Regions from separate parts of the Subtercola sp. RTI3 genome, predicted to be linked through region 2. Evidence: predicted binding sites of a transcription regulator. Region 2 holds the regulator's gene; the other holds the start of a gene.
The links. The regulator HspR, encoded in region 2, represses chaperone genes until heat shock. The targets are predictions, from matches to a motif close to AAGTTGAGTCNNNNNGACTCAACTT.
Positions count from the first base shown of each region.

Region 1: a site for HspR is predicted at 3,086-3,110, ahead of QN358_RS00960 (Hsp20/alpha crystallin family protein). Genes of this name have one in related genera too.

Region 1 is NZ_JASJXO010000001.1:180,574-187,230, reverse strand. It holds gene QN358_RS00980 (cytochrome c oxidase assembly protein) at 1-323, shown strand, start outside; gene QN358_RS00975 (cytochrome c biogenesis CcdA family protein) at 320-1,180, shown strand; gene QN358_RS00970 (redoxin domain-containing protein) at 1,173-2,408, shown strand; partial or broken gene QN358_RS00965 (LysE family translocator) at 2,473-2,926, opposite strand; gene QN358_RS00960 (Hsp20/alpha crystallin family protein) at 3,132-3,563, shown strand; gene QN358_RS00955 (oxidoreductase) at 3,677-4,684, opposite strand; gene QN358_RS00950 (dihydrofolate reductase family protein) at 5,076-5,627, shown strand; gene QN358_RS00945 (response regulator transcription factor) at 5,696-6,367, opposite strand; gene QN358_RS00940 (GlsB/YeaQ/YmgE family stress response membrane protein) at 6,487-6,657, shown strand, end outside.
Region 2 is NZ_JASJXO010000003.1:30,789-37,445, forward strand. It holds gene QN358_RS02210 (ATP-dependent Clp protease ATP-binding subunit) at 1-2,107, opposite strand, end outside; gene mptB (polyprenol phosphomannose-dependent alpha 1,6 mannosyltransferase MptB) at 2,258-3,841, shown strand; gene QN358_RS02220 (hypothetical protein) at 3,780-4,664, opposite strand; gene QN358_RS02225 (heat shock protein transcriptional repressor HspR) at 4,669-5,094, opposite strand; gene QN358_RS02230 (DnaJ C-terminal domain-containing protein) at 5,091-6,101, opposite strand; gene QN358_RS02235 (nucleotide exchange factor GrpE) at 6,094-6,657, opposite strand, start outside.

The sequences.
Region 1 (6,657 bases), on a different contig from region 2:
TCCATGCGTTCTTCGGGGTTGTGGTGATGATGTCGACCGTGCTCATTGTGCGTTCGTATGCCGGCACGATGCCGGGGTGGAACATCACTCCACTCGGCGATCAGCAGGTCGGTGGCGGAATCGCCTGGGGGTTCACCGAGTTGCCGACGCTCGTCGTTCTCGGTGTCCTGTTCTGGCAGTGGCAGAAGGCAGACTCGCGCCAGAGTCGAGTGGCCGATCGCAAGGCGGCCCGGAATGGGGATGCCGAGCTGAACGACTACAACGCGCAGTTGGCGGCGCTGGCCGCTCGCGACCAGACCGGCACGAGACCGGTCGGGCGATGAGCTACACGGTCGTCGGATACGCCTTCGCCCTCGGTCTCGTCGGTGTTCTGAACCCCTGCGGTTTTCCGCTGCTGCCGGCGTATCTCACCCTGTTCGTCACCCGCGAGCGCGTGCGCTGGCCCCAACGGCTCATGCGGGGTCTCGGAGCAGGCCTCTGCATGACTGCCGGTTTTCTCCTCGTGTTCACCATCGTGGGACTGGTGACGGCATCGGCGGTCAGTGTTGTGCTCGCCTGCGTACCGTGGCTGATGATCGCCGTCGGTGGGGCTCTCGTCGTCGTCGGCGTCATCACCGTGACGGGGCGTTCCGTTGCCGTTCACCTTCCGTCGCTGGCCTTCCGCTCCGGAACCGGTGTGCCGGCCATCCTCGGTTTCGGCGCAAGCTACGCTGTGGGCTCGCTCAGCTGTTCCCTCCCACTCTTTCTCGCCGGGGTCTTCGGCGCCTTTGTGCGAGGGTCGTTCGTGAACGGCTTGTCTGCGTTCGTCGCCTACGGCCTCGGTATGGGCGTCTTCGTCACAACCCTGAGCATCGTGGCGGCGTTCGCCGGCGGCAACGCGGTGCGGGTGCTGCGGCCCCTGACACGCATTCTGTCGCCGTTGGCCGGAGCAGTGCTCGTCACGTCAGGCGGCTATCTCGTCTTCTATTGGCTTCATGACCTCATCGACCCGGCGATCGGCTCGGGTCTGATAACGGCCGTGCAAACGGTTCAGAGCGCCATGGCCTCAGGGCTGGGCGCGGCTGCTCTTCCCGTCGGTGCGGGTCTCGGCTTTCTTGTCGTCGCGGCTCTCGCTCTCGTCACGATCCTTGCCGCACGCAGCGAATCCACAATTCCGAAAGGTGGCACGCCCGATGCCTGACAAGGCAGAAGAAGACGAAACGCACGATCGCGACACGGGTGACCCGAGCATCCGGGTGCCTTCTGTCACCACCAAGCGGCGAGGCTCGGTCTGGATGCTCTGGCTGACCGGTGCCGTCACGGTCGCTGTAGCTGTGGCACTCGTCATCGTCTACGGTTCAGCACAGGCGCAGCCGGCGAGTGCCGATGTCATGCCCGGCATCACGCAGGCCACCGCTGACCTCTTGCAACTCGACGGCACCGATCAACCAGGCGTAGCCGCCCCTGCATTCTCGCTCACCGACCAGAACGGCGCCCCGATGACGCTGAACCAGTTTCAGGGCCGCTCGGTGGTGCTCACCTTCAACGACGATCAGTGCACTGACCTCTGCACTCTGCTCGCAGAAGACGTACTCGCCGCCAATACCGATCTCGGTGCGGCACAGAACACTGTTGCGTTTGTTTCTCTCAATGCCAACCCGTATTTCCCGGCTCCGGCCACGGTGAAACAGTGGAGTGATCAGCAGGGCCTCGGCAACACCGCTAACTGGTATTTCGGTACGGGCACGCCCGGGGTGCTCTCTGCGGTGGCTGCAGCGTACGGCGTGCCCATTCAGCTCGACCCCGCTGACAGAACCGTTCAGCACGGCACGGAGATCTTCTTCATCGACCCCTCTGGCAACGAGACGCGGCTCGGGGAGTTCGGCACAGAATCTGCTGACACCGCGCCGTTCGCGTACGCTGTGGCCCGGGTCGCCGACGATCTTCTGCCGGCCGGGAAACGCACCACCGTCTCGGGCCACGGTGTTGTGTCGGCGAGCACCGACAACACGGAGCTCGGGTCGACCCCTGCGCCTGTCGAACTGCCGAAGCTCAGCGACCCGTCAACCACCGTCTCCACGCGTGCAGACGCGGGAAAATACACGGTCATCAATTTCTGGGGGAGTACCTGCACGGCCTGCGCCACTGAGATGCCCGCCCTCGAATCGGAATATCGTCTTCTCGGCGGCCGTGTTGCATTTGTGGGGGTCGACGTCGACGACAAGACCGCGGCGGGCCACACATTCACCCAACGATTCGGCACGACCTACGACGTGGTCTCCGACGCCACGGGCGCGGTTGCTGGCCGCTACGCGATTACGGGACTCCCATACACCGTCGTGTTGGATCCTGGCGGTCAGGTCGTGATTCGGCATCCGGGCGCATTCACTCAAGACCAGCTCGACTACCTGTTGCGCAGCCTCGGTTAGCTCGTCGCGGTATTTTCACGAGTACTGAGAAGCGCGTTGACAACTGGTGCGGGCTAGCGGCGCATCAGGATTTGTTTCCCGTAAGTACAAGCGTTCCGCCGAGGCCGATCATCATGGCGCCCCCGCCGGCGCTCATTCGAGCGAGACGATGGGGGTTGCGTGCAAACCAGTTGCGGGCGGTGCCTGCGGTGAAGGCCCATGCGCTGTCGCTCGCGAGGGCGATAACGAAGAAGACCAGTCCGAGGAGCGCCATCTGCAAAGGCACGGAGCCTATGTCGTAGGCAACGAACTGGGGGAGGACCGCGACGAAGAAAACGATCGACTTGGGATTCGTGGCACCCACGGTGAAGCCTTCGCGGAGTAGTCGAACCAACTCCGGCCGACACCAGTGCGACGGCGGGCAGCATGCCGATGGCGTTGCCGAGCACGCTGAGGAATCCACCCCTCCGACCAAGCGAGAGCGATCGTCCGATGACGAAGAGCACACTCGGACCAGGGATGACAATGAGTGCGGGCATCGAAGGCGACTTCCATTGCTTTGCCGCCGAAACACGTAGACCGGCTCGGTTCACTCCGGACGGTACGCGAGGGGCAGCTTTCCCGGTGCGACATAAAAGGCCCAAAAAATTTTGACTGTATGTTGCGTGCACCCGCTTTGTGGAGTTAATATCTTTCGGAAGTTGAGTCATAGGGACTCAACTACAAGGAAGGGGAATCCTCATTATGGCAATGTCTTTTGATCCTTTCAGCGAATTGGACCGCCTCACCGGCAACCTGCTCCAGTTCCGCCCCGGTCCCCGGTTCATGCCTGTGGACCTTTATCGTGACGGCGACCGGTACGTGCTGAACGCCGATCTCCCCGGGGTCGACCCGGGTTCAGTCGATGTCGACGTCGATGGTCAGCTGCTCACGATCCGAGCTCAGCGCAGCGCGGAAAGCCAGGACGGAGTGAAGTGGTTGGCCGAAGAACGACCGCACGGCACCTACCTCCGACAGTTCAGCCTGGGCGAGGGCGTCGACTCCGAGCACATCTCGGCAAGTTACGACAACGGTGTGCTCTCCGTCGTGATGCCCGTCAGCGAGAAAGCGAAGCCGCGAAAGATCCAGGTCAGCTCGGCTGAGCAGAGTGGGGATCGGAAAACCATCAGCGTCTGAGAACCGGATGCCGGTGCATGACCAGGAGATCGCCTCCGCGAGCCATATGAATACAGAAAGGAGGGGGTGCGGGCTGTGCACGCACCCCCTCCTTTGGTGCTCACGACCTGCGATCAGCGTCGGGAACGCCGCAAAGCCACTGTGAGAACAGCAGCCCCCAATACAGCGCCCGCCGTCAGCCACGAAGCTTTTTCTCTGCCCGTTGCCGCGCCACCGACAGGGACTGATTCGGTGCCAGCTGGAATCGGCGTCAAGAAGTGCACGTCCGTCAGGGTTTCAGAAAGATCCCAGAGTGCGGCGGCGGCCTGAACATTGCGAGACGCCGGTGTCGAGAACGCGGGGCGAGGGTAGCCGCGAATCTCTCCGGGTCCACTCGGGCCGTAGTAGTGGCCGCTTGCGGCATCCGGGGCGGTTGCGGCGAACAACGAAGGGAGCGCTCCTCGTGCGCTGTTCTGGCCGACGCTGGTGAGAGCGGCGATCAGCCCGCTCTGCACCGAATCGGTGTGGGTGTGCAGTGCGGTGCGGGCCAGGCCCGGATGCACCGCGATCGATCGCAGCGTGGATCCCGAGGCCTGCAGGCGTCGGTGCAGTTCGTACGAGAACATCAGATCGGCGAGTTTGGACTGCCCGTATGCTGGCCAACGCCGGTAGCTGCGGGTACGCCAGTTGGGATCGTCATAGTCGATCCGCCCGATGATGTGCGCGAGGCTCGACACCATCACGACGCGTTCGGTTATGTGCGGTAGCAGCAGGCCGGTGAGAGCGAAGTGACCCAGATAGTTCGTTCCGAGTTGAAGCTCGAATCCGTCCGCCGTGCGTTGTTCGGGAGTGGCCATCACCCCGGCGTTGTTGATCAGCACATCCACCTGGCCGGTCTGGTCTGCGAAGCTGCGGACGGAATCGAGGTCAGCGACGTCAAGTTCTCGCACTGTCACGTCACCGTTCATTTTCTTGGCCGCGGCGGCACCTTTGTCTGTGTCGCGGCACGCCAAAATGACCCGCGCACCGTGTGCGGCCAGGGCGTTAGCGGTTGCCTCGCCCAGGCCGCTGTTGGCTCCGGTGACAATGATGGTCTTTCCGGTCTGGTCAGGAATGTTCGACGTAGTCCACCGAGATGTCATGTTGCCAATCTACGCAGCGGCAGCGAATTAGCAGTCGGGTAGTAGGGGCCTTGACAGGCCGAGCCGGACGGTCGATCTGACTTTGGATACCATCGTGCACACCCGTCTCAGAGAACACCGCCGCGAGCCGACGGAACATCCACCATTCTTCTCACATCTGGACGGAACGGGCAGGGCTTGACCTGACCAAAACCCATCACAACGGCCCACCCGCAGTCGTCAGCTGCGACCACCATTCACCAGATCCAGGCGCGCCTCAGGCTGCAGGATGCTCCCGAGCACCCGCTGAGTAAGTGCATGAGCGCCGACGGATGCGGTGGTCACCCTCGCGACCCGGGATATCGTGCGACAGCGCCTGGCCGGGTAGCCTGTTTTGTACTGGAGGTAACCGATGAGAAAACTCAGTGCGGGATTGTTTCATTCGATCGACGGGGTCGTCGAAGCGCCAAACCTGTGGCAGGGCGACAGCTTCGACGCGGAGCTCGGCGACGAGATGGGCTCGCTGCTGGCGAGAGTCGATTCGGTCATCCTCGGCAGGATCGGATACCAGCAGTGGTCGGGGTACTGGCCGAACGCCGGGCCGGATGATCCATTCGCCATCTTCATCAACCCGGTACAGAAGTTCGTGGCGTCGAACACGCTTTCGGGCACTCTCGAGTGGCAGAATTCTGAATTGATCGAAGGCGATCTAGACACGTTCATCCGCCATCTGAAGAACATCGACGGCGGCGAGATCAGCCTCATGGGCGGCATCTCCCTCGTACGGCACCTGCTCTTCGCGGGTCTGCTCGACGAACTCACGCTCATAACCCATCCGGTGATTGCCGGAGCTGGGCGGCATCTCTTCACCACCAACGATCCGATCACGCCACTCGTATTACTCCGCTCAAGCACCACCAGCAAAGGAAATGTGCTCACGACCTACGGTCTGCGCAAGCACTAGCTCACATGCAGCAGAACTGCTCGTCAGTGGTGCACAAAAGTGATGTTTCGGGGCGCGTGTACCGGGCTTCAGGGCCCGCCGAGCCAGTGGTCGATGCGGTGGTGATCGGGCGTGAATCCGTGAGCGACACCCCACAGAACGGCCTGGGTGCGACTCGTCACGCGGATCTTGCGATAGATGCTCCGGATGTATGACTTCACGGTGTTAGGGCTGAGGTATGTGAGCGACGCAACGTCGGCATTGTTCTTGCCCTGCGTGATGAGCGCCAGGATCTCGGATTCGCGGTCGGTGAAACCCTCCCTCCGGCCGGGCCAGTCAAGGCCCATAGCGCTTCCGCTTCGCGGCGGCGGCGTACTGATGACGATCTCGCCTGCGTGAACCGACTCGAGGGCCGCAACCAAATCCCTGGCCGGAAGGGTTTTCGAAAGGTAACCGTGGATGCCTTGCTGCCGGGCGCTACTCAGAAGTGCGGGCTGAAAGTTCCAGGTGTAGACAACGACCCGACTTGCCCGCGGATTTCGAACCAGCGCACCAAGTTCTTGCTGGTCTGACTCGGGTTGGGCGAACGAGTCATACAGAACGATGTCGACCACGTCGTCAAGCGGGGCATTCGCATCGATCTCGCAGACCACGACACGGTCGCGACACTGGTCGAACATGTGCGCCAGGCCCGACAGAACAACGTCGTAGTCGTCCACGAGCGCGATGCGCAGGGGGGCCGGGTGTGTCGATCCACTCATGATTCGAAGGTACATCACACGGGTTCGTCAAAGACCACCCCTTGGGGTGGTCCGGTACGCCTTCTAGGCTGGTTTGCTCTTACACGTACCACCCACCTACAACCAGAAGGACAAACATCATGCTTGGTCTCATCATCAGCCTCATCGTCATCGGCCTCATCGCCGGCGCCCTCGCCAGACTCATCATCCCCGGCCGTCAGCACATGTCTGTTCTGATGACGATCGTGCTCGGCATCATCGGCTCTTTCGTCGGCGGCTTCCTCGGCTTTCTGATCTTCCAGCACGACCCG
Region 2 (6,657 bases):
GGCCCACGTAGACGGTCTGGCCGTCGCGGATGCGCCCGGAGAGCAACGCCGTCGCGAGCCGGTCGTCGATCTCGCGCTGCATGAGCCTCCGCAACGGTCGAGCCCCATACGCTGGATCGTACCCTCGCTCAGCGAGCCAGGCCCGGGCATCCGGAGTCACCGCCAGCGACAGCCCACGCTCGGCCACCCGGCGGGCGAGCCGATCGACGTAGAGCGACACGATCTGGGCGAGGTCGTCGTGCGAGAGCGCAGAGAACACCACGATGTCGTCGAGCCGGTTGATGAACTCGGGCTTGAACGCCTGGCGTACCACCTGCAGTACGGCCTCCTCTTTGGCGAAGTCTGACAGCGACGGGTCGACGAGGTACTGCGACCCGAGATTCGACGTGAGAATCAGAATGGTGTTGCGGAAGTCGACTGTGCGACCCTGGCCGTCGGTGAGCCGGCCGTCGTCGAGCACCTGCAGCAGCACATCGAAGACCTCGGGGTGGGCCTTCTCGATCTCGTCCATCAGCACCACCGAGTACGGACGCCGACGCACGGCCTCCGTCAGCTGCCCGCCCTGTTCGTAGCCGATGTAGCCGGGAGGGGCACCCAGCAGCCGCGCCACCGAGTGCTTCTCGCCGTACTCGCTCATGTCGATGCGGATCATGGCCCGCTCGTCGTCGAACAAGAACTCGGCGAGCGCCTTGGCGAGCTCGGTCTTGCCCACACCGGTTGGGCCCAGAAACATGAACGAGCCCGTGGGCCGGTTCGGGTCGGAGATGCCGGCCCGGGTACGCCGCACTGCATCGGCCACCGCGCGCACCGCGGGCTTCTGGCCGATGAGCCGCTTGCCGAGCTCGCCCTCGAGGTTCAGCAGCTTCTCGGTCTCGCCCTGGGTGAGGCGGTCGACGGGAATGCCCGTCCACAGCGCGATCACCGACGCGATCTCGGCCTCGGTGACCTGGTCGCTCACCATGCGCTCTTCGTCGGGGTTCTGCTCAGCGGTCTCTGCCTCGCGCAACTGACGCTCGATCACGGGAATCTCCCCATAGAGCAACTTGGATGCCCGTTCGAGGTTGCCCTCACGCTGCGCCTTCTCGGCGGCCATTCGGGCCGCATCGAGCTGCGTCTTGAGCTCGCCCACGCGGTTCAGGATTGCCCGCTCCCTGTCCCACCGTTCTTGCAGAACGCCGAGTTCTTCGGTGCGCGTGGCCAGATCGAGCCGCAGCTTCTCGAGCCGCTGCTTGCTCGCCTCGTCTTTCTCCTTTTTCAGAGCCAGCTCTTCGAGCTTCAACCGGTCGACACTGCGTCGCAACTCGTCGATCTCGACCGGGGCCGAGTCGATCTCCATGCGGAGCCGCGACGCCGCCTCGTCGATGAGGTCGATGGCCTTGTCGGGCAGCTGGCGACCGGTGATGTAGCGGTTCGACAGCGACGCGGCCGCAACCAGCGCGGCATCGGCGATCGACACCTTGTGGTGCGCCTCGTACCGCTCTTTCAACCCCCGCAGAATGGCGATGGTGTCTTCGACCGTCGGTTCGCCTACGAACACCTGCTGAAAGCGCCGTTCGAGCGCCGCGTCTTTCTCGATGAACTCGCGGTACTCGTCGAGCGTCGTGGCCCCGATGAGGCGCAGTTCGCCGCGAGCGAGCATGGGCTTCAGCATGTTCGAGGCCGCCACCGACCCCTCGCCACCACCCGCGCCCATCAGGGTGTGCAGTTCGTCGACGAACGTGATGATGCGCCCGTTCGCGTCGTTGATCTCCTTCAGCACGGCCTTCAACCGTTCTTCGAACTCGCCCCGGTATTTCGCGCCGGCCACCAGCGCCGCCAGGTCGAGTGACACAAGTTGCTTGCCCTTCAGCGAGTCGGCCACGTCGCCCGCGACGATGCGCTGGGCGAGCCCCTCGACCACGGCCGTCTTTCCCACACCGGGCTCGCCGATGAGCACGGGATTGTTCTTGGTGCGCCGGGTCAGCACCTGGCTGATGCGGCGAATCTCTGCGTCGCGGCCGATGACCGGGTCGAGCTTGCCGCTCGCGGCGATAGCGGTGAGGTTGACGCCGTACTTCTCGAGAGCGCTCGGCTCTTTCTCGTTCTGCTGCCCACCCTGCGGCTGCATGTGTGATCGGGCCTTTCGTCGAAACGGAATGCGTTGCCTCGACTCAAACTTGAGTCTGGCTGGCTCAATTTTAGCCTGTCCCAGTATCATTGGCTACTCTGTGAATCACAGTCACCCCGTTAACAGCTGTCACAGCATAAAATATTTGCAATGAAGAGTATTTTGAGGCGAGAACTTGGTTCGCCGCTCGTTCTGGGGCTGGTGGGCACGCTCTTCATCGCGCTCGGATCGATCGGCGTGGGCTGGCTCGGCCCCGGCTCGAATGTTCTCGGCTGGCCCTTCATCGATGCGGTTCGTGCCAACGACGTCGCTGTGCACGTCTGCACCATCGTGGTCATCGGAGCCGGCCTCCTGCTGGTGATCGCCTGGCTGAAGCTCGGCGTGGCTCTCCGGGCGAACCCGCCGGATGCCCTGCGGCGGGTCATCGTCACCTCGGCCGCGTGGGCCGCCCCCCTCATCTTCTCCGTGCCGCTGTACACCCGTGACCTCTTCGCCTACGTGGGCCAGGGTCGACTCATGGTGGCTGGCTTCAACCCCTACGTCGACGGAATCTCAGCAGTTCAGGGCTGGTTCAACATCGGCGTCGACCCCATGTGGGCGAATGCCAAAGCGCCCTACGGCCCGATCTACCTCTGGATCGAGCAGGTCGTCGTCTCGGCTGTGGGCACCTCGCCCATCGTGGCCGTTGCACTCTTTCGCCTGCTGGCCATTGCCAGCGTCGTGATTCTGGCGCTCTTCGCATACCGCATCGCCCTGCTGCGAGGCATCGAGCCCGCCAAGATGCTCTGGTTCGTGCTGGCGAGCCCTGTCACGATGTTCAACTTCATCGTGGGCGGCCACAACGACGCGCTGATGCTCGCGTTCATGGTGGCTGGCCTCTACTACGCGCTCACCAAACGCCCGCTCATCGCCATCCTGCTCATGACGGCCGCCATCGGGGTGAAGCCCATTGCGGTTCTCGCCCTGCCCATCGTGGGCATGATCTGGGCCGGTCAGAACCGCACCCTTCGAAGCACCCTGAAGTACTGGATCATCTCCGTTCTCATCGCGGGCGGCGTGCTCGGCGCCATCGGTTTCGCAATGAATGTGGGCTTCGGCTGGGTTCTGACGCTCACCACGCCCGGCTCGGTTTCGCATTGGTACGCCCCCGTGAACATCCTCGCCATCAGCGTGGGCGGTGCCTTCGGAGCGCTCGGGCTGAACGGCGAAACGCCCGCGAACGTCGTCAAGTTCATCGCCATCGGCGTGATGGTGATCGCCGTCGCGTGGCTCATGCTGACGAAGCGAAACATCGACCCGCTCATGCGGCTGGCCCTGGCATTCACCGCCACGGTCATCCTCTCGCCCGTCATTCACCCTTGGTACGCGGCGTGGTGCCTCGTCTTCTTCGCCATACTCGGCATTCGCGACGGCCTCGCCACGCATCTCGCGGTGTCGGCGACCATCTTCTTCGCGTGCGTGAGCATCGCCGAGGGAATGGACATCTCCGACGCGGTACAGGGCGACGTCGTGGCGCAAGTGGTTCGCACCGTCATCATCAGCGGCGGTGCCGTGATACTCATCGTGGCGTACTGCCTGCACGAAGACCTGTCGGTCGGCCTCGCGCGACGGAGGCTACGCCAGGCACTCGACCACCGCGCAGCAGCCAAAGCCGAAGCGCGGGGCGCCGCTCTTACAGCCCGAGCTTCTGCACCCAGTACTGCAAGAACGCGGCTCCCGCTTCGTCGTGGATGAGCTCGCCCTCGACGATCACCGGGTAGGGCCGCTGCAAAACCCCATCGCTCGGGCGAACGTCGACGTGCGCCACGTCGTAGCCGGCCTGGTGCAGATAGTCGGCCATCCTGTAGTCGCTTCGCGAATCGCCCACTGACCGCCAGACGGCAGGCAGGGGCTCGCCTTCTTCGGCGAAGTGACTGAGCGCGCGCTCGGCCCCGCGGTCTTTATCGAGCGTCACCGACTCGATGTCGGTCGAGATGATGGTGGGGTCGATGCGAAACGGAACATCTCCCGCGGCGTTCGGCGCCTCGCGGTCACCGTACCGGGCACCCAGCCCGCGCTCGACCAGCTCGGCGAACGCGACCTCGTTGTACTCCAGCTGCAGTGGTTGGTACACCGACGCCTCGATGCTCGGCAGCTGTTCGACCGACACCATCGCGCGCTTGGTCTCGTCGAAGAACATCGAGTCGGAGAACTTCTCAGCCACCAGCTTGCGGATGCCCGCCGCGAACTCCTCGGGCAACGCCACCGTCGCATCGATCTGAACATTGCCCGCGCCCTCGGCACCCACCGTGAACCACGTGGCGCCCTTCTCGCAGACCACGAACATGCGCCCGCCACCCGCCAGAGCGTCGCCGAGCCCCGCCGCCATCAAAGGCGCAATGACCTGCTCGAGCACGAAGGCGTCAGAGCGCCCCGTGATGAACGCGATCGGAACACCCGCGGCCGTCAGTTTCACCAGATCGGTGACGATTTCAGGGATGACGATCGACCGGGTGACCGGCGAGGCGATGGGCCCATCGATGTCGAGCAGCAGTCCGAGGGGTGGGGCCAGAGTCATGCCTCTATTGTGTCAGGCCGCGCCACACCACTATTTCGGTGCGACGCTGGGCACGCATACCGCTCTTGAGGCTCACCACGTCACCGGCGGTTCCCGCGGCGAACACGCGCCGGCCGGGGCGATTCAGCAGCTCGTCGGCCAGCGCGCTCTCGAGTTCGCGAATGCGGCTCGCGAGCTGCTGGTTCACGTTCTCGAGTTCGAGAATGCGCCGGATGCCCTCGAGAGTGATTCCCTCAGACCCGAGCCGCGCGATCTCACGCAACTGCATCACATCACGAAGCGAGTACCGCCGCGACTTGCCGGCGGTGCGGCTGGGGCTCACGAGCCCCAGCCGGTCGTACTGCCGCAGTGTCTGCGGGTGCATCTCGGCGAGTTCGGCCGCCACCGCTATAGCGAACAGCGGAGCGTCTTCGTTCACCGGCATGGTCATTCGTGCGCCTTGGCCAACAGTTCTGCGCGCGGGTTCTCCTGCGGCTCGAGAGCGTGGAACGCCTCGAGTGCGCTGCGCGCCTCATCAGACAGGTGCGACGGAACCGCCACCTGAACGACAGCGAGCAGGTCGCCCGTGCCTTTCGGGGTTTCGACTCCCCTGCCCTTGACCCGCAGCACTCGACCACTCGGGGTGCCAGGGCCCACCCGCAGTTTCACGGGGTCGCCGCCGAGAGTGGGAACCTCGATCGTGGCACCCAGAGTAGCTTCGACGAACGTCACGGGCACGTTCACACGCAGGTTCAGGCCGTCGCGCTCGAAGACCGGATGCTTGCGCACCGAGACCGTCAGAACGATGTCGCCGGTCTCGCCGCCATCAGCGCTCGACTCGCCTTTACCGCGCAGCTTGATCTTCTGGCCGTCGGAGACCCCGGCGGGAATCTTGACCGTGATGGTGGTTCCCTCTGCGGTCTGCAGCTTGATCGTGTCGCCCTTGGTGGCGGTGAGAAAGTCCACCGTGGTGCGCGCGGTGACGTCGCGGCCCCGGGTGGGGCCACCGAAACCACGGTAGCCACCGCTCGGCTGGCCAAAGCCCTGGTTGCCACCGAACATGCCGCCCAGCAGGTCGTCAAAACCGCCCTGCTGGTACGAGTAGCCGGCATTGCTGCCGCCACCGGCACCGCCGCGCCCGCCAGCGCCGCCGAACATGCCGCCGAAGACGTCTTCGAACCCGCCCGACTGGCCCTGGCCGCCCGCTGTGAAGCGAGCGCCAGAACCCATCGCGCGAATCTGGTCGTATTCTTTGCGCTGTTCGGGGTCACCGAGAACCGAGTGGGCTTCGCTGATCTCCTTGAACTTCGCCTCAGCGCTCGCATCGCCCGGGTTGGAGTCGGGGTGGTACTGGCGAGCGAGCTTGCGGTACTGCTTCTTCAGGTCGGCAGCAGAGACGTCTTTCGAGACGCTCAGAACCTTGTAGAAGTCTTTGTCGAACCAGTCTTGGCTAGCCATTCGGCACCGCTACGACAACTTTGGCCGCGCGCAGCAGTGTTGAACCGAGGTAGTACCCCGTCTCGACGACATCAGCGATGGTCTCGACCTGAACGTCGGCGCTCGGCTGCTGAAAGATGGCCTCGTGCAGCTGCGGGTCGAAAGGCTCGCCCACCGACCCGAAGGGCTTCAGCCCGAACCGCTCGACACCCGTGCGCAGCTTGCCTGCAATGGAGGCGAACGGCCCCTCGGCCAGGTCGCCGTGCTTCTCGGCACGATCGAGATCGTCGAGAACGGGCAGCAGAATCTTCACCACGTCACCCACCGTGCGCTCGCGCTCAACCTCGCGGTTGGCCTCGGTGCGCTTGCGGTAGTTGGCATACTCTGCCGTGATGCGCTGCAGGTCGGCGAGCCGCTCTGCAGCGAGGTCGTCGGCAGCACCGGCGCTCACCGCATCGAGAAAGCTCAGGTCGTCGTCGTTCAACTCGCCCTCGCCCACGGTCTCACCCTCTTCTGCTGCTTCGGAATACATCTCATCGGGGTTCGTCGTCGACGTCTCGACGTCGGGGCCTTCGGC